2 regions of the Margalitia sp. FSL K6-0131 genome follow, and region 2 is predicted to be linked to the other one. Evidence: a T-box and tRNA genes for the amino acid it is inferred to sense, from the RefSeq annotation. Region 2 holds a T-box; the other holds one or more tRNA genes.
What was found. The T-box of region 2 lies ahead of leuS (leucine--tRNA ligase). A T-box ahead of a tRNA ligase gene usually reads a tRNA of that ligase, here a tRNA-Leu.
Positions count from the first base shown of each region.

Region 1: it has a tRNA-Leu gene. The T-box ahead of leuS (leucine--tRNA ligase) is inferred to sense a tRNA for this amino acid. The anticodon was not compared.

Region 1 covers NZ_JBBOZS010000001.1:94,893-105,133, reverse strand. Annotated here, with positions in the region: rRNA gene NSQ59_RS00540 (23S ribosomal RNA) at 1-1,796, opposite strand, end outside; rRNA gene NSQ59_RS00535 (16S ribosomal RNA) at 1,985-3,535, opposite strand; tRNA gene NSQ59_RS00530 (tRNA-Ala) at 3,663-3,738, opposite strand; tRNA gene NSQ59_RS00525 (tRNA-Pro) at 3,748-3,824, opposite strand; tRNA gene NSQ59_RS00520 (tRNA-Arg) at 3,838-3,914, opposite strand; tRNA gene NSQ59_RS00515 (tRNA-Leu) at 3,950-4,038, opposite strand; tRNA gene NSQ59_RS00510 (tRNA-Gly) at 4,048-4,122, opposite strand; tRNA gene NSQ59_RS00505 (tRNA-Leu) at 4,140-4,221, opposite strand; tRNA gene NSQ59_RS00500 (tRNA-Lys) at 4,251-4,326, opposite strand; tRNA gene NSQ59_RS00495 (tRNA-Thr) at 4,332-4,407, opposite strand; tRNA gene NSQ59_RS00490 (tRNA-Val) at 4,416-4,491, opposite strand; rRNA gene rrf (5S ribosomal RNA) at 4,501-4,617, opposite strand; rRNA gene NSQ59_RS00480 (23S ribosomal RNA) at 4,844-7,778, opposite strand; rRNA gene NSQ59_RS00475 (16S ribosomal RNA) at 7,967-9,517, opposite strand; gene ltrA (group II intron reverse transcriptase/maturase) at 9,885-10,241, opposite strand, start outside.
Region 2 covers NZ_JBBOZS010000001.1:1,759,597-1,769,837, forward strand. Annotated here, with positions in the region: gene NSQ59_RS08550 (tetraprenyl-beta-curcumene synthase family protein) at 1-623, shown strand, start outside; gene NSQ59_RS08555 (class I SAM-dependent methyltransferase) at 650-1,222, opposite strand; gene NSQ59_RS08560 (TIGR01212 family radical SAM protein) at 1,219-2,178, opposite strand; gene NSQ59_RS08565 (YtzC family protein) at 2,505-2,780, shown strand; gene NSQ59_RS08570 (hypothetical protein) at 2,807-2,977, shown strand; gene NSQ59_RS08575 (MDR family MFS transporter) at 3,125-4,315, shown strand; T-box leader at 4,383-4,604, shown strand; gene leuS (leucine--tRNA ligase) at 4,658-7,072, shown strand; gene NSQ59_RS08585 (rhodanese-like domain-containing protein) at 7,161-7,472, shown strand; gene NSQ59_RS08590 (sporulation protein Cse60) at 7,708-7,890, shown strand; gene NSQ59_RS08595 (BaiN/RdsA family NAD(P)/FAD-dependent oxidoreductase) at 8,137-9,408, opposite strand; gene NSQ59_RS08600 (putative polysaccharide biosynthesis protein) at 9,607-10,241, shown strand, end outside.

The sequences.
Region 1 (10,241 bases), 1.7 Mb from region 2:
TTCACTGCGGCTCTCTCGGGCTTGCACCCTACCAGAGCACCCCTTCTCCCGAAGTTACGGGGTCATTTTGCCGAGTTCCTTAACGAGAGTTCTCTCGCTCACCTTAGGATTCTCTCCTCGCCTACCTGTGTCGGTTTGCGGTACGGGCACCTTTCACCTCACTAGAGGATTTTCTTGGCAGTGTGGAATCAGGAACTTCGGTACTATATTTCCCTCGCTATCACAGCTCCGCCTTCACGGTTACGGGATTTGCCTCGTAACCAGCCTAACTGCTTAGACGCACATAACCAGCAGTGCGCTTACCCTATCCTCCTGCGTCCCCCCATCGTTCAAACGGTGAAGAGGTGGTACAGGAATATCAACCTGTTGTCCATCGCCTACGCCTTTCGGCCTCGGCTTAGGTCCCGACTAACCCTGAGCGGACGAGCCTTCCTCAGGAAACCTTAGGCATTCGGTGGAAGGGATTCTCACCCTTCTTTCGCTACTCATACCGGCATTCTCACTTCTAAGCGCTCCACTAATCCTTCCGGTTTAGCTTCACCGCCCTTAGAACGCTCTCCTACCACGGACACCTGTCAGGTGTCCATCCACAGCTTCGGTGATACGTTTAGCCCCGGTACATTTTCGGCGCAGAGTCACTCGACCAGTGAGCTATTACGCACTCTTTAAATGGTGGCTGCTTCTAAGCCAACATCCTGGTTGTCTAAGCAACTCCACATCCTTTTCCACTTAACGTATACTTTGGGACCTTAGCTGGTGGTCTGGGCTGTTTCCCTTTTGACTACGGATCTTATCACTCGCAGTCTGACTCCCAAGCATAAGTATTTGGCATTCGGAGTTTGTCTGAATTCGGTAACCCGATGAGGGCCCCTAGTCCAAACAGTGCTCTACCTCCAATACTCTTCATCTTGAGGCTAGCCCTAAAGCTATTTCGGAGAGAACCAGCTATCTCCAAGTTCGATTGGAATTTCTCCGCTACCCACACCTCATCCCCGCACTTTTCAACGTGCGTGGGTTCGGGCCTCCAGTAAGTGTTACCTTACCTTCACCCTGGACATGGGTAGATCACCTGGTTTCGGGTCTACGACCTCATACTTATTCGCCCTATTCAGACTCGCTTTCGCTGCGGCTCCGCTTCATCAGCTTAACCTTGCATGAAATCGTAACTCGCCGGTTCATTCTACAAAAGGCACGCTATCACCCATTAACGGGCTCTAACTACTTGTAGGCACACGGTTTCAGGTTCTCTTTCACTCCCCTCCCGGGGTGCTTTTCACCTTTCCCTCACGGTACTGGTTCACTATCGGTCACTAGGGAGTATTTAGCCTTGGGAGATGGTCCTCCCTGCTTCCGACGGGATTTCACGTGTCCCGCCGTACTCAGGATCCACTCTGGAGGGAACGAAGTTTCAACTACAGGGTTGTTACCTTCTTTGACGGGCCTTTCCAGACCTCTTCATCTACTCCGTTCCTTTGTAACTCCGTATAGAGTGTCCTACAACCCCAAGAGGCAAGCCTCTTGGTTTGGGCTTCTTCCGTTTCGCTCGCCGCTACTCAGGAAATCGCGTTTGCTTTCTCTTCCTCCGGGTACTTAGATGTTTCAGTTCCCCGGGTCTGCCTTCATTACCCTATGTATTCAGGTAAAGATACTGCTCCATTACGAGCAGTGGGTTCCCCCATTCGGAAATCTCCGGATCAAAGCTTGCTTACAGCTCCCCGAAGCATATCGGTGTTAGTCCCGTCCTTCATCGGCTCCTAGTGCCAAGGCATCCACCGTGCGCCCTTACTAACTTAACCTATAAGGTTATTACTACTTTAAAATGGATGAAATCCATAAAGTGGCGATTCTCGGTTTTACTTGGTTTCTTCTATCAGTATCTAGTTTTCAAAGAACAAATTATCCTGGATGAATTGATCATCCAAAACTGAACAGAACTTATAAACGTCTTCTTATAACCACGTAAGTGGTTTTCCATTATCCTTAGAAAGGAGGTGATCCAGCCGCACCTTCCGATACGGCTACCTTGTTACGACTTCACCCCAATCATCTGTCCCACCTTCGGCGGCTGGCTCCAAAAGGTTACCTCACCGACTTCGGGTGTTACAAACTCTCGTGGTGTGACGGGCGGTGTGTACAAGGCCCGGGAACGTATTCACCGCGGCATGCTGATCCGCGATTACTAGCGATTCCGGCTTCATGCAGGCGAGTTGCAGCCTGCAATCCGAACTGAGAATGGTTTTATGGGATTGGCTTAACCTCGCGGTCTCGCAGCCCTTTGTACCATCCATTGTAGCACGTGTGTAGCCCAGGTCATAAGGGGCATGATGATTTGACGTCATCCCCACCTTCCTCCGGTTTGTCACCGGCAGTCACCTTAGAGTGCCCAACTGAATGCTGGCAACTAAGGTCAAGGGTTGCGCTCGTTGCGGGACTTAACCCAACATCTCACGACACGAGCTGACGACAACCATGCACCACCTGTCACTCTGTCCCCCGAAGGGGAACGCCCTATCTCTAGGGTTGTCAGAGGATGTCAAGACCTGGTAAGGTTCTTCGCGTTGCTTCGAATTAAACCACATGCTCCACCGCTTGTGCGGGCCCCCGTCAATTCCTTTGAGTTTCAGCCTTGCGGCCGTACTCCCCAGGCGGAGTGCTTAATGCGTTAGCTGCAGCACTAAAGGGCGGAAACCCTCTAACACTTAGCACTCATCGTTTACGGCGTGGACTACCAGGGTATCTAATCCTGTTCGCTCCCCACGCTTTCGCGCCTCAGCGTCAGTTACAGACCAGAGAGTCGCCTTCGCCACTGGTGTTCCTCCACATCTCTACGCATTTCACCGCTACACGTGGAATTCCACTCTCCTCTTCTGCACTCAAGTCTCCCAGTTTCCAATGACCCTCCACGGTTGAGCCGTGGGCTTTCACATCAGACTTAAGAAACCGCCTGCGCGCGCTTTACGCCCAATAATTCCGGACAACGCTTGCCACCTACGTATTACCGCGGCTGCTGGCACGTAGTTAGCCGTGGCTTTCTGGTTAGGTACCGTCAAGGTACCGCCCTATTCGAACGATACTTGTTCTTCCCTAACAACAGAGTTTTACGATCCGAAAACCTTCATCACTCACGCGGCGTTGCTCCGTCAGACTTTCGTCCATTGCGGAAGATTCCCTACTGCTGCCTCCCGTAGGAGTCTGGGCCGTGTCTCAGTCCCAGTGTGGCCGATCACCCTCTCAGGTCGGCTACGCATCGTCGCCTTGGTGAGCCGTTACCTCACCAACTAGCTAATGCGCCGCGGGTCCATCTGTAAGTGATAGCCGAAGCCATCTTTCAATCTTTCCTCATGCGAGGAAAGAAGTTATCCGGTATTAGCCCCGGTTTCCCGGAGTTATCCCAGTCTTACAGGCAGGTTACCCACGTGTTACTCACCCGTCCGCCGCTAACTTTTAAAAGCAAGCTTTTAAAAGTCCGCTCGACTTGCATGTATTAGGCACGCCGCCAGCGTTCGTCCTGAGCCAGGATCAAACTCTCCAAAAAAGTGTTTGATATAGCTCATTATTTAAAACATTGACGTTTCGTTCTGTTCAGTTTTCAAAGATCAATGTCGTTCATCAGCGACTTTTCTATATTACTCTCTTAAATAGAGAATGTCAAGAACTTTTTTTGGTGGAGCCTAGCGGGATCGAACCGCTGACCTCCTGCGTGCAAAGCAGGCGCTCTCCCAGCTGAGCTAAGGCCCCAATATTAAATGGTCGGGAAGACAGGATTCGAACCTGCGACCCCATGGTCCCAAACCATGTGCTCTACCAAGCTGAGCTACTTCCCGTTTGAATTGATTATGGCGCGCCCAAGAGGAGTCGAACCCCTAACCTTTTGATCCGTAGTCAAACGCTCTATCCAATTGAGCTATGGGCGCATATTATAATAAATTATTTTGCTTTGCAAAAATCTTGGTGCCGAGGACCGGAATCGAACCGGTACGGTAGTCACCTACCGCAGGATTTTAAGTCCTGTGCGTCTGCCAGTTCCGCCACCCCGGCAAGGGTATTTGGAGCGGAAGACGGGATTCGAACCCGCGACCCCCACCTTGGCAAGGTGGTGTTCTACCACTGAACTACTTCCGCGCAGAAATTTTTATCAATGCGGGTGAAGGGAGTCGAACCCCCACGCCTTGCGGCGCCAGATCCTAAGTCTGGTGCGTCTGCCAATTCCGCCACACCCGCGTTATGGAAAGTTAATTTACTTTAAAAAATGGTGAGCCATGAAGGACTCGAACCTTCGACCCTCTGATTAAAAGTCAGATGCTCTACCGACTGAGCTAATGGCTCGGAAATGGTGCCGGCCAGAGGACTTGAACCCCCAACCTACTGATTACAAGTCAGTTGCTCTACCAATTGAGCTAGGCCGGCATTTTATATGGTGGAGGATGACGGGATCGAACCGCCGACCCCCTGCTTGTAAGGCAGGTGCTCTCCCAGCTGAGCTAATCCTCCATTATGTAAGCCTGGCAACGTCCTACTCTTGCAGGGGGAGAGCCCCCAACTACCATCGGCGCTGAGAAGCTTAACTTCCGTGTTCGGGATGGGAACGGGTGTGACCTTCTCGCCATAATTACCAGACTATATGAGGTTTGTTCCCTCAAAACTAAATACTGCAGAAGAAGAAGTAAAACTGAGTTTCGCTTTTTTCAATCCAGCTCCAGCGCCTATCGGCTAGTGAATTTCTCCGTCTCCTCCCTACGATAAGTCAACATCAGTTCGTGAACTACCTCACTGTGTTTCCTTTATCTCAGTCGAAGACTACGAAATTCATACGCCGATGAGCAAGGCGCTTCCGCTTTATATTTTGGTTAAGTCCTCGATCGATTAGTATTCGTCAGCTCCATGTGTCGCCACACTTCCACCTCGAACCTATCAACCTGATCATCTTTCAGGGATCTTACTAGCTTGCGCTATGGGAAATCTCATCTTGAGGGGGGCTTCATGCTTAGATGCTTTCAGCACTTATCCCTTCCGCACATAGCTACCCAGCGATGCCTTTGGCAAGACAACTGGTACACCAGCGGTGCGTCCATCCCGGTCCTCTCGTACTAAGGACAGCTCCTCTCAAATTTCCTACGCCCACGACGGATAGGGACCGAACTGTCTCACGACGTTCTGAACCCAGCTCGCGTACCGCTTTAATGGGCGAACAGCCCAACCCTTGGGACCGACTACAGCCCCAGGATGCGATGAGCCGACATCGAGGTGCCAAACCTCCCCGTCGATGTGGACTCTTGGGGGAGATAAGCCTGTTATCCCCGGGGTAGCTTTTATCCGTTGAGCGATGGCCCTTCCATGCGGAACCACCGGATCACTAAGCCCGACTTTCGTCCCTGCTCGACTTGTAGGTCTCGCAGTCAAGCTCCCTTGTGCCTTTACACTCTACGAATGATTTCCAACCATTCTGAGGGAACCTTTGGGCGCCTCCGTTACTCTTTAGGAGGCGACCGCCCCAGTCAAACTGCCTGCCTGACACTGTCTCCCACCCCGATCAGGGGTGCGGGTTAGAATTTCAATACAGCCAGGGTAGTATCCCACCGACGCCTCCACCGAAGCTGGCGCTCCGGCTTCAAAGGCTCCTACCTATCCTGTACAAGCTGTACCAAAATTCAATATCAGGCTGCAGTAAAGCTCCACGGGGTCTTTCCGTCCTGTCGCGGGTAACCTGCATCTTCACAGGTACTATAATTTCACCGAGTCTCTCGTTGAGACAGTGCCCAGATCGTTACGCCTTTCGTGCGGGTCAGAACTTACCTGACAAGGAATTTCGCTACCTTAGGACCGTTATAGTTACGGCCGCCGTTTACTGGGGCTTCAATTCAGAGCTTCGCTTACGCTAACCCCTCCTCTTAACCTTCCAGCACCGGGCAGGCGTCAGCCCCTATACTTCGCCTTGCGGCTTCGCAGAGACCTGTGTTTTTGCTAAACAGTCGCCTGGGCCTATTCACTGCGGCTCTCTCGGGCTTGCACCCTACCAGAGCACCCCTTCTCCCGAAGTTACGGGGTCATTTTGCCGAGTTCCTTAACGAGAGTTCTCTCGCTCACCTTAGGATTCTCTCCTCGCCTACCTGTGTCGGTTTGCGGTACGGGCACCTTTCACCTCACTAGAGGATTTTCTTGGCAGTGTGGAATCAGGAACTTCGGTACTATATTTCCCTCGCTATCACAGCTCCGCCTTCACGGTTACGGGATTTGCCTCGTAACCAGCCTAACTGCTTAGACGCACATAACCAGCAGTGCGCTTACCCTATCCTCCTGCGTCCCCCCATCGTTCAAACGGTGAAGAGGTGGTACAGGAATATCAACCTGTTGTCCATCGCCTACGCCTTTCGGCCTCGGCTTAGGTCCCGACTAACCCTGAGCGGACGAGCCTTCCTCAGGAAACCTTAGGCATTCGGTGGAAGGGATTCTCACCCTTCTTTCGCTACTCATACCGGCATTCTCACTTCTAAGCGCTCCACTAATCCTTCCGGTTTAGCTTCACCGCCCTTAGAACGCTCTCCTACCACGGACACCTGTCAGGTGTCCATCCACAGCTTCGGTGATACGTTTAGCCCCGGTACATTTTCGGCGCAGAGTCACTCGACCAGTGAGCTATTACGCACTCTTTAAATGGTGGCTGCTTCTAAGCCAACATCCTGGTTGTCTAAGCAACTCCACATCCTTTTCCACTTAACGTATACTTTGGGACCTTAGCTGGTGGTCTGGGCTGTTTCCCTTTTGACTACGGATCTTATCACTCGCAGTCTGACTCCCAAGCATAAGTATTTGGCATTCGGAGTTTGTCTGAATTCGGTAACCCGATGAGGGCCCCTAGTCCAAACAGTGCTCTACCTCCAATACTCTTCATCTTGAGGCTAGCCCTAAAGCTATTTCGGAGAGAACCAGCTATCTCCAAGTTCGATTGGAATTTCTCCGCTACCCACACCTCATCCCCGCACTTTTCAACGTGCGTGGGTTCGGGCCTCCAGTAAGTGTTACCTTACCTTCACCCTGGACATGGGTAGATCACCTGGTTTCGGGTCTACGACCTCATACTTATTCGCCCTATTCAGACTCGCTTTCGCTGCGGCTCCGCTTCATCAGCTTAACCTTGCATGAAATCGTAACTCGCCGGTTCATTCTACAAAAGGCACGCTATCACCCATTAACGGGCTCTAACTACTTGTAGGCACACGGTTTCAGGTTCTCTTTCACTCCCCTCCCGGGGTGCTTTTCACCTTTCCCTCACGGTACTGGTTCACTATCGGTCACTAGGGAGTATTTAGCCTTGGGAGATGGTCCTCCCTGCTTCCGACGGGATTTCACGTGTCCCGCCGTACTCAGGATCCACTCTGGAGGGAACGAAGTTTCAACTACAGGGTTGTTACCTTCTTTGACGGGCCTTTCCAGACCTCTTCATCTACTCCGTTCCTTTGTAACTCCGTATAGAGTGTCCTACAACCCCAAGAGGCAAGCCTCTTGGTTTGGGCTTCTTCCGTTTCGCTCGCCGCTACTCAGGAAATCGCGTTTGCTTTCTCTTCCTCCGGGTACTTAGATGTTTCAGTTCCCCGGGTCTGCCTTCATTACCCTATGTATTCAGGTAAAGATACTGCTCCATTACGAGCAGTGGGTTCCCCCATTCGGAAATCTCCGGATCAAAGCTTGCTTACAGCTCCCCGAAGCATATCGGTGTTAGTCCCGTCCTTCATCGGCTCCTAGTGCCAAGGCATCCACCGTGCGCCCTTACTAACTTAACCTATAAGGTTATTACTACTTTAAAATGGATGAAATCCATAAAGTGGCGATTCTCGGTTTTACTTGGTTTCTTCTATCAGTATCTAGTTTTCAAAGAACAAATTATCCTGGATGAATTGATCATCCAAAACTGAACAGAACTTATAAACGTCTTCTTATAACCACGTAAGTGGTTTTCCATTATCCTTAGAAAGGAGGTGATCCAGCCGCACCTTCCGATACGGCTACCTTGTTACGACTTCACCCCAATCATCTGTCCCACCTTCGGCGGCTGGCTCCAAAAGGTTACCTCACCGACTTCGGGTGTTACAAACTCTCGTGGTGTGACGGGCGGTGTGTACAAGGCCCGGGAACGTATTCACCGCGGCATGCTGATCCGCGATTACTAGCGATTCCGGCTTCATGCAGGCGAGTTGCAGCCTGCAATCCGAACTGAGAATGGTTTTATGGGATTGGCTTAACCTCGCGGTCTCGCAGCCCTTTGTACCATCCATTGTAGCACGTGTGTAGCCCAGGTCATAAGGGGCATGATGATTTGACGTCATCCCCACCTTCCTCCGGTTTGTCACCGGCAGTCACCTTAGAGTGCCCAACTGAATGCTGGCAACTAAGGTCAAGGGTTGCGCTCGTTGCGGGACTTAACCCAACATCTCACGACACGAGCTGACGACAACCATGCACCACCTGTCACTCTGTCCCCCGAAGGGGAACGCCCTATCTCTAGGGTTGTCAGAGGATGTCAAGACCTGGTAAGGTTCTTCGCGTTGCTTCGAATTAAACCACATGCTCCACCGCTTGTGCGGGCCCCCGTCAATTCCTTTGAGTTTCAGCCTTGCGGCCGTACTCCCCAGGCGGAGTGCTTAATGCGTTAGCTGCAGCACTAAAGGGCGGAAACCCTCTAACACTTAGCACTCATCGTTTACGGCGTGGACTACCAGGGTATCTAATCCTGTTCGCTCCCCACGCTTTCGCGCCTCAGCGTCAGTTACAGACCAGAGAGTCGCCTTCGCCACTGGTGTTCCTCCACATCTCTACGCATTTCACCGCTACACGTGGAATTCCACTCTCCTCTTCTGCACTCAAGTCTCCCAGTTTCCAATGACCCTCCACGGTTGAGCCGTGGGCTTTCACATCAGACTTAAGAAACCGCCTGCGCGCGCTTTACGCCCAATAATTCCGGACAACGCTTGCCACCTACGTATTACCGCGGCTGCTGGCACGTAGTTAGCCGTGGCTTTCTGGTTAGGTACCGTCAAGGTACCGCCCTATTCGAACGATACTTGTTCTTCCCTAACAACAGAGTTTTACGATCCGAAAACCTTCATCACTCACGCGGCGTTGCTCCGTCAGACTTTCGTCCATTGCGGAAGATTCCCTACTGCTGCCTCCCGTAGGAGTCTGGGCCGTGTCTCAGTCCCAGTGTGGCCGATCACCCTCTCAGGTCGGCTACGCATCGTCGCCTTGGTGAGCCGTTACCTCACCAACTAGCTAATGCGCCGCGGGTCCATCTGTAAGTGATAGCCGAAGCCATCTTTCAATCTTTCCTCATGCGAGGAAAGAAGTTATCCGGTATTAGCCCCGGTTTCCCGGAGTTATCCCAGTCTTACAGGCAGGTTACCCACGTGTTACTCACCCGTCCGCCGCTAACTTTTAAAAGCAAGCTTTTAAAAGTCCGCTCGACTTGCATGTATTAGGCACGCCGCCAGCGTTCGTCCTGAGCCAGGATCAAACTCTCCAAAAAAGTGTTTGATATAGCTCATTATTTAAAACATTGACGTTTCGTTCTGTTCAGTTTTCAAAGATCAATGTCGTTCATCAGCGACTTTTCTATATTATCAAATCTCAATGCTGATGTCAACATGTTTTTTTGTTTTTCTTTTTCCTCGTTGCCCTTTCTTACCGGACAACGAATATAAATATACCACCATTTTCACTAATATGCAATAGCTTTTTAAAATTTTATTCCCTTAATTAATATATTAATATAACAAAATCCATCCTCGAAAAATGATAGACGATATATTATTACTTTAATCGAGTAGGAGGAGGTGACTAACCCCCGACCTCTCACACCACCGTACGTACGGTTCCGTATACGGCGGTTCCATTTATGTCTGACGTAGTTGAGAATATCTCACATAAAGACTCTTCAGCCCTCGCATCTCCCAATAGGAGTTTGTGAGGGTTTTCTGTAGGATTGGGCTTCTGGCTATTCTCCAATATTTCTTTCTAGAGTTTCCCCATTCGTATGCCTTCTCTTTTGGAATCCCTAATCCAATGAGTTTTCTTACTTTGGTTTTTGGTTTCTTCCATTCTTTCCATTGGCACATTCTGAGACGCCTTCTAATCCATTCGTCTAATTCTTTGAAAATAGTGGGTGTATCTGCTAATGCATAATATCCGCACCAGCCAATCAAATATTGATTCAGCTTCTCTATTCTATAATCCATTGGAATTGGTTTTGA
Region 2 (10,241 bases):
ATTTGCAAATTCATAAGCATGTATGTGTGGAAGAAAGGGTAGAGAGATTGCAAGGCATGTTCAATCAATATAAAGATGGTCTGCCTGAAATGGAATGGCATGAGTTTTCGGCATGTTCCGGCTCTACGCTAGGAATTTTTTGTCTGGTTTCGTACGCAATGCGAAAGGATTTTAAAAAAGAATATGCTCAAATTATAAGAGAGGGTTATTTTCCTTATATTCAAGGCTTACATATATTACTGGACTATTTTATTGATCAGGATGAGGATAGAGAAGGCGGAGATTTGAATTTTTGTTTTTATTATGAAAGTGAAAAGCAATTGTTTGAGAGGCTGATTCACTTTTTAAAAGAAGCGGACAAGCATACAAATAAACTACCTGATCAAAAATTCCATAAATTAATCAACCGAGGGTTATTAGGCGTGTATTTATCGGATGAAAAAGTAAACAAACAAAGAGATGTGCAAAAACTCTCGAGGAAATTGATGAAATATGCTGGCTCCATCAGTTATTTCTTTTATTGGAATGGCAGAGCATACAGAGGGTTGCAAAATGTCATTCCGACCAGTTTATTAAAGGTATTGCTGAATAATCGTGAAAAAAATGAAAAGAATGTGGTATAAAAAAAACGATAAGAGCTTTTAATCTCTTATCGTTTTTCAATGGCAATGATGAATGGCGGATTGTTTATTTGATTAATGAATTCATATTTTAATACATGCGCTTTTTTCTGATCCAGCTTTGTTACATATTGTAATAATTCATCGCGTTCTACTGCACCTTCTGGATGACCATGATAGACCACTAATATAATTATACCCTCTTTTGGCATGATTTCTAATAACTGTTCGATTGCTGAGATTGTTGTATTGCCGTGGGTAACAATGTTTTTACTCCCGCCTGGCAAATACCCGAGATTAAAGATAGCTGCAGTAATAAATGGGTGAAATTTGTCTGGAATTGATTCCTTTAAGGTTTCATGTCCTTTAGCAAAAAGTGTAACTCGGCTGTTTAGCTTATGGTCAGCTAAACGAACTTGAGTATTGGCTATTGCCTCTTCTTGAATATCAAATCCAAAAACATGTCCAGAATCTCCTACTAATTTGGCCAACATTTCTGTATCATGTCCATTTCCTACGGTTGCATCCACAACAATATCACCATTGGAAACAGCGGATTGAAGCAGGGAGTGAGCAAAGTTTAAGATTCGTTGCAGCTTCATAAACTCATCTCCACTGTATAATATTTTCCTTGCCAGCTATTTCTTCTTTTTAATTCTGCATCGATTGCATTCATAACTGCCCATTTATTTGCACTCCACATAGGTCCGATCATTAAATCAAGAGGCCCATCTCCAGTAATACGATGAATAATCATCTCGGGCGGTATAATTTCTAATTGATCACATACTAGGTTTACATAGTCATCAAAAGAAAGGAACTGAAGTAACCCTTTCTCAAATTGTTTCACCATTGGGGTACCTTTAAGGAGATGAAGGAGATGTATTTTAATTCCCTGTACATCTAATTTTGCTACTTCTTTAGCTGTTTCTAACATCATTTCCTTATTTTCAAGCGGCAGTCCATTAATAATATGGGTACAAATTCGAATTCCATGTTTACGTAGCTTAGCAACGCCATCTACATAGCATTGATAATCGTGAGCACGATTAATGAGTAAGGAGGTTCTTTCGTGAACGGTTTGGAGTCCAAGCTCTACCCATAAATAAGTACGCTCATTTAGCTCTGCTAAATATTCGACAACTTCGTCCGGTAAGCAATCTGGACGGGTAGCTATCGAAATTCCAACTACTCCTTCTTGTTTTAAAACGGGCTCGAATTTGCTCCGTAATACCTCGATTGGTGCATGGGTGTTTGTGTATGCCTGAAAATAAGCCATATATTTAGCGTCTTTCCATTTTTTGTGCATATTTGCTTTAACTTCGTGAAATTGTGTTACGAGATCTTTAGCACGGTCACCGGCAAAATCTCCCGACCCTGCAGCACTGCAGAATGTACATCCTCCATGTGCCACTGTACCATCGCGATTAGGACAATCAAATCCTCCGTCTAAGGAAACCTTAAAAACTTTATAGCCAAAATGTTCTCTTAAATGATAATTCCATGTTAAGTATCTTTTATGATCTGTTGCATATGGAAATGGATTATCCTGTGTCAAAAATCTTCCTCCTAATAGTTGAACAGCTTTAGTAAGGGCTGCTTCCGCATAAATGGTTGTTTTTCGTCATTTGTTATATTTCCTAATATGACTTGGATTCGGGGCATCTTTTCTTACTAGTTTATCATTTTTAACCCAAATAAAGTTTTTACTGGAAATGTAACAGCGTTTAAGAAAAGATCCTTAGAAAATAGTATCAAAAACCTTGTCTTGAAGCTATAACCAGTTTACCTTGGATTTCCTACATAGTCATTCCATTAGTGAACAAACTAAAAGTGAAGCATTTTGCGATGCTTCCACTAGCTGAATAAGGAGAGGATTCATAAGTGGCCACTAGAAAATCAATTGACGAATGCCTCCAAAGATGTGATAACGCGATTCAACAAGCACAGGAACAATATACAGAAGGACTGCGCCAGGAGCATTATCATGATTATGATTATACGAACGCATTGCAACAATTAGAAGCATCTTATAATGAAGTATGTCAATTAGCAAATAGCTCCAATTCCCAGCAAAGAGAAATATTACATCGCAAGAGATTGCAACTGCAGCAATTACAAAACCAAATGATCCTTCTCAATCATGACAGGCCAATATAATTAAATATTTAATGTCGGAGGAAACAATGAAAAAACGATCTAAGCAAAATAATCCAGAGCAAAAAACTCGCAATGGTGTAAATAATCAGGACATGGAGCTCGGTAAGGAATATGATCCTGTAAAACAGTTAAAGAAAAACAATGCTAAAAAAAGCCAGCCAATTCGTTCGAAACAGCATATTGAAAACCCGGATTAACTAGATAAAGTAAAGAAGGAGTGCATCTTCAGCACTCCTTCTTTTTCTGAAAACATAGTTATCTCTTTTACCCCTTGTCGCTATAATTTAAAAAGAATACAATGGTGATTGATATAAAATATATACTGGGGGAAGGGAGCGTTTCTCATGCCTAAATCCTTGTGGCTTTTAGTAATCGGGATGGTGGTGAATACAACAGGCTCTTCTTTTTTATGGCCTTTAAACACCATTTACATCCATGATCACCTCGGAAAGTCATTATCTATTGCAGGAATTGTTTTAATGTTAAATTCGGCTGCAAGCGTTATAGGTAACTTACTCGGGGGAACTCTTTTTGATAAACTTGGGGGGTACCGGACCGTTTTATTCGGAATCATCCTTACTATATTGGCAGCACTTGGTCTTACTCTTTGGCATGATTGGCCAAACTATGTCATTTTTCTGACCATAACTGGTTTTGGTTCAGGAATTATTTTTCCTTGTGTATTTGCAATGGCAGGTTCCGTTTGGAAAGAAGGAGGAAGAAGAGCTTTTAATGCTATTTATGTTGCGCAGAACGTTGGGGTTGCAGTTGGTTCTGCCTTAGGTGGTTTTGTAGCATCTTTTTCCTTTAACTATATCTTTTTAGCTAATTTACTTATGTTTATTGTCTTTTTATTGATTGCCTTCTTCGGGTATAAAAATTTGTCTGCCCAGCAAGGAAAGCAAACATCGGTTATTCAAGAACATGGAGCTATTAGAAATAAACAAATTTTTAAGGCTTTGGTTATTTTATGTTCGGCCTACTTGCTATGCTGGGTAGGGTATGTTCAGTGGCAAGCGACCATTTCAAGCTATACTCAAGAAATTGGGATCACTTTAAGACAATATGGCCTTTTATGGACGATTAACGGTGCATTAATCGTAATTGGCCAGCCGATCATGACACCACTGATCAAGAAGTTCTGTTCAAGCTTAAAAGGACAAATCATAATGGGAATTGTCATTTTTATCATTTCTTTTGGGGTTGTAAGTGTCGCACATAGCTTGAGTGCTTTTGTTGCAGCTATGGTTATTCTTACGATAGGAGAAATGCTTGTATGGCCAGCTATTCCAACTATTGCGAGTCAGCTGTCTCCAAAAGGAAAAGAAGGGCTTTTTCAAGGTATCGTCAATAGTACAGCAACGGGCGGTCGTATGGTCGGACCTTTAGTCGGTGGAATTGTCGTAGATTTATACGGAATGTCCACGTTATTTATTTCGCTGATGGTATTATTTGTTATATCCATTGGATTATCCATTTTCTTTGATAAACCGTTAAAATCATCCTCCAATCAGGAACAAACTTTAAGCATGTAACATGAATGAAAAAAAGGCTTGCAACAACGATTAAAATTGGCTAAAATGGTAAATAATTTAATCCATATGAAACGTTTGAGTAGGAATAGTAGTGATGTTCATCTGAACAAGAGAATTGGCGGTAGGTGCAAGCCAATCGGATCCATCATGAACTCGCCTATTAGTTGCAAATGTGAACGGGAACACCCAAGTAATCTTTGCCGTTTTCCGCGTTAAGGATGAATGAAGCGAGTGCATGCACTAATTTGGGTGGTACCGCGGGAGTATAAGTTAACCTCTCGTCCCTATTTTGATAGGGATGAGAGGTTTTTTGCTGTTATAAAAAGATAAGGAGGCAATTTCATGAGTTACAATCATATTGAGATTGAAAAAAAGTGGCAAAAATATTGGAAAGACCATGATAGCTTTAAAACAACAGAGGATAAATCAAAAGAAAACTATTATGCGTTGGATATGTTCCCATACCCTTCTGGAGTAGGACTTCATGTCGGGCATCCAAAAGGATATATTTCCACCGATATTCTGGCAAGATGGAAAAGAATGCAGGGCTATAATGTGCTTCATCCAATGGGATGGGACGCATTTGGACTGCCTGCAGAACAATATGCGATTGACACCGGCAATGATCCGGCTGAATTTACGAAACACAATATCGAGACGTTTAGACGTCAATTGAACTCACTTGGCTTTTCCTTTGATTGGGATCGTGAAGTAAATACAACGGATCCGGAATATTATAAATGGACACAATGGATTTTCTTGAAGCTTTATGAAAAAGGTCTTGCATATGTCGACGAGGTACCGGTTAACTGGTGTCCGGCACTTGGCACAGTACTTGCTAATGAAGAAGTTATCGATGGAAAAAGTGAACGCGGTGGTCATCCGGTTGAAAGACGTCCGATGAGACAATGGATTCTAAGAATCACTGCTTATGCGGACAAACTGCTTGAAGATCTGGATGATCTTGATTGGCCAGAAAGTCTTAAAGATATGCAAAGAAATTGGATTGGCAGATCTGAGGGTGCAGAGGTAACTTTCAATATTAATGGTACAGATGAAACATTTACTGTTTTCACAACTCGTCCTGATACTCTATTCGGTGCAACATATGCCGTTTTGGCACCAGAGCATCCGCTAGTAGAAAAAATTACAACTGCCGATCAGCGTGCAGCAGTTGATGCATATCTTGATCAAATTAAATCGAAAAGCGATCTTGAGCGTACAGATCTTGCCAAAGACAAAACAGGTGTATTTACGGGAGCTTATGCTATCAACCCTGTAAATGATGAAAAAATGCCAATCTGGATTGCCGACTATGTTCTAATGAGCTATGGAACCGGTGCAATTATGGCTGTTCCAGCACATGATGAGCGCGACTATGAATTTGCTAAAAAATTCGGATTAACTATAAAAGAAGTTGTAGCAGGCGGAAATGTTGCGGAAGAAGCCTATACAGGTGATGGGGAGCACGTAAATTCGGATTTCCTAAATGGTCTAAATAAAGAAGATGGCATTAAGCAAATGATTGCTTGGCTTGAGGATAAAGGAATAGGCGAAAAGAAAGTAACCTACCGCCTTCGTGATTGGCTATTTAGCCGCCAACGTTATTGGGGTGAACCAATCCCGATTATTCATTGGGAAGATGGTACAATGACAGCTGTTCCGGAAGAAGAGCTTCCGCTTACTCTTCCAAAAACAACGGACATTAAACCATCCGGTACTGGGGAGTCTCCTCTTGCCAATATCGAAGAATGGATAAATGTTGTGGATCCTGTAACAGGAAAAAAAGGCCGTCGTGAAACGAATACGATGCCGCAATGGGCAGGAAGCTGCTGGTACTTTATTCGCTACATTGATCCTCATAATAGTGAGGCGCTTGCGGATCCAGAAAAACTAAAAGAATGGCTTCCAGTTGATACGTATATTGGCGGGGCAGAGCATGCCGTGCTTCATCTGCTATATGCCCGCTTCTGGTATAAGTTCTTGTATGATATTGGGGTTGTTCCAACAAAAGAGCCTTTCCAAAGATTGCTTAACCAAGGGATGATTCTTGGTGAAAACAATGAAAAAATGAGTAAATCAAAAGGAAACGTGGTTAACCCTGATCAAATCGTCTCTAGCCATGGTGCTGATACGCTTCGTCTATATGAAATGTTCATGGGACCACTAACAGCATCTATTGCCTGGACAACAAATGGTCTTGATGGAGCAAGACGATTCCTTGACCGTGTATGGCGTTTGCTTGTGGATGATAATGGTGAGCTTTCAAGCAAAGTTCAGAATGGAAATAAAGATGTCCTTGAAAAGGTATATCATCAAACCGTGAAAAAAGTAACGGAAGACTTCGAAAATCTTGGCTATAACACTGCTATTTCTCAGCTAATGGTATTCGTTAATGAAGCTTACAAAGCAGACGTTCTTCCAAAAGAATATATGGAGGGCTTTGTGAAAATGCTAGCTCCAATTGCTCCGCATATCTGTGAAGAGCTTTGGGAAAAACTTGGCCATGAAGGTACGATTTCTTATGAAGCTTGGCCAACTTATGATGAAGCTAAGCTTGTTGATAATGAGGTTGAAATCGTTATCCAAGTAAATGGAAAAGTTCGAAGCAAAATGACTGTTTCCCGTGAGGCATCTGCTAAAGAATTAGAAGAGATAGCACAAAATGATGATACAGTAAAGGGTTTTATTGAAGGAAAAACCGTTCGTAAAATAATTGCAGTTCCAGGTAAGCTAGTGAATATTGTTGCAAATTAAGGGAGGGGTTATTTAAACCCCTTTCTTTGTTTTTACATAAACGTATTTGATATAATCGAAAAGAAAATACTCGAAAGGAATGACAGGATTGGAAATAAAACAAATTACTCCAGAAGAAGTGGAAAAGAAATTAAAAAATGATGAGACATTATATATAATTGATGTGCGCGAAGATGATGAGGTTGCGGAAGGAATGATTCCTGAAGCAGTACATATACGAATGGGGGATATCCCTGATTCCTTGGATAAATTAGATAAAAACGAAGAATATATCATTGCTTGCCATGCAGGGGGACGAAGCATGAAAGTATGTCAATTTCTTCAAGACCAAGGGTTTCATGTTATTAATATGACAGGCGGAATGTCACATTGGACAGGGGAAACAAAGCCTAAAAAGTAATAAAAACTAACCGGGCAATTTGCCTGGTTTTTTATGTAAAAATAATGAATTAAATTGATATTTCATCGCATAAAAGATAATTCGTACCCGCTTGTGAGGAAATGTCAGCAGTTATGCAGTAATATCAACTTGATACTAATGGAGGATGTATAAAGCCAAAATTCATTATGTTTGAATGTTTTAAAAATTTCATCTCCTGGAAACAATAGTAATAAAAAACGGGAGAGGAAATCGTATGATCCAAGTAAAGGTATTCGATTATGAACATGAAAAGGATTTAGAAGAAGATGTGAATCAATTTTTGAAAACCATTGATGATAATAAACTGTTAGATATAAAATATCATGTGGCAGTTATGCCCGAAGACGAAGACGACCAAATTTATTGTTTTAGTGCGATGATTTTATATAAAAAATAAAGTAGTTCCGCCTATGTGGTAAAACGGACATACATTTCGTTATTTGTGACAAAAATGGGGATTTCAAGATATTATAGGACATACGTTCCGCTATTTAGCCAAAAAAGGGTTATTTTAGCGTGATTTTTGGCAAATAGCGGACTCAGTGTCCGGAAACAATAAAAAAATATCATTATCTATGAAAATAACGGACTCAGTGTCCGCAATACGAGCAACGCATGGAAAAAATCCATGCGTTATTGTGTATTAATGACAATCCGTAGAATAGATAGCTGCATTCATCCCAGCTAATCTACCTGTTACAAGTGCGGATGTTATATTATAGCCTCCAGTATAACCGTATATATCTAAAATTTCTCCACAAAAATATAAACCGGGCATTAATTTGGAAGCCATCGTTTTTGGTTCAATTTCTTTAACAGAAACACCGCCTCCTGTCACAAATGCTTTTTCCAATGGGAGTGTTCCATTAACGGTAAATTGAAATTGTTTACATCCCTTTGTAAAAGAACGGATTTTTTCTACAGAAACATTGGAGGCTTGCGTGTTTTCATCGATTCCGCTCATATGGAGTAAAAATAATAAATAACGTTCTGGCAAAAGTCCTTTCAAACTATTTTTTACAGCCTTTTTCGGTTCGTCTTTTAATATTTTCATAATATGCTGAAAAAGCTGTTCTTCGTTAAAATCAGGTAAAGCGTCTATGCTCATTGTGACATGCTGTAAATTCCACTTTTTCATTGCCTTTACGACAAATTGGCTGCATCTTAAGACGGCTGGGCCCGAAATGCCAAAATGAGTGAAAATCATATCCATTTTATGGGTAATAATTGGTTTTCCTTTTGGATTCAAAACACTAATAGCCACGTCACGAAGGGAAAGCCCCTGTAATGTTTTTTCTTTTATAAAAAATTCATCTGATGTTACAGGTACTTCTGTGGGGAAAAGCTCCGATATAGAATGTCCTGCTTTTTCTGCCCATGGAAATCCGTCTCCGGTTGAACCTGTTTGCGGAACAGATTTCCCCCCAACTGCCACCACAACGGAATCACTATGAATCACTTCGCCATTTTGAAGCATAACACCTGTTACTTGTTGATGATCATACAATACCTCTTTTACAGGAGTATTTGTTTTAATGGTTACATTTAATTCAGACAGCCTTTTTAAAAGGGCATCCACGACTGATTGTGCTTTATTTGTCACGGGAAACATTCTTCCGTGGTCCTCTTCCTTGAGCTTAATTCCGAGATTTTCAAAAAACTGAATAATATCTTCATTATTAAAAATAGAAAAGGCACTATATAGAAAGCGGCCATTTCCCGGGATATGTTTTACAATTTCCTCAATTGGAAGACGGTTCGTGACATTACATCGGCCCCCGCCTGAAATGGCAAGCTTTCTCCCTAGCTTGTCTCCTTTGTCTATTAACATTACTTTGGCGTTTTTTTCCCCAGCTGCAATCGCAGCCATCAAACCGGAGGGGCCGCCTCCAACAACAATTACATCAAACTTCATTCGTTCCACACCTTTGTATATATTCGTTTCATTTTAGAATGACTTGACTATTAAATCAAGAGAGCAACAATTTTTATCCCCCTTAAGGAAGCAAAAGGAATAAAAAGATTTTTCGAATAAATTGTCAATTGACTTGGTTAGTTGTACACTACTAATTAGTGAATTTCAATTATGAATCATGATTAAAGTAGGGATTATATGTCTTCAAAACTTATCCGTGGTACATTTATTTTAACGTTAGGAACATTTATTTCCAAATTTATCGGGTTATTTTATGTCATTCCGTTTCACGCTATTATTGGAGGCTCGGAGCCGGAAGCTCTATATCAATTTGGTTATGTTCCATATACATTATTTATTAGCATTGCAACAGCTGGAGTTCCGCTTGCTGTTTCAAAATATATAGCAAAGTACAATGCATTAGAAGAATATGCAGTTGGCAGAAAGCTTTTTAAATCCGGGATGATATTAATGTTGATGACCGGTATCGTTTGTTTTCTCATTATGTATATTTTTGCACCAACATTTGCGGAATTGAGTATGTCAGGGGTAGAGTCTAAAAAATATTCCATTGATAATGTAACGACAATTATCCGGGCTGTAAGCTTTGCACTTATTATTATTCCAATAATGAGCTTAATTCGCGGATATTTTCAAGGTCATCAATCTATGGGACCTTCTGCGGTTTCGCAGGTGATTGAGCAAATTGTCAGAATCGTATTTCTTCTGTTGGGAGCTTATTTAGTACTGCATGTATTTAATGGAAGTATGGTAACAGCTATTAGTGTTGCGACATTTGCAGCATTTGTTGGAGGAATTGCGAGTTTAATTGT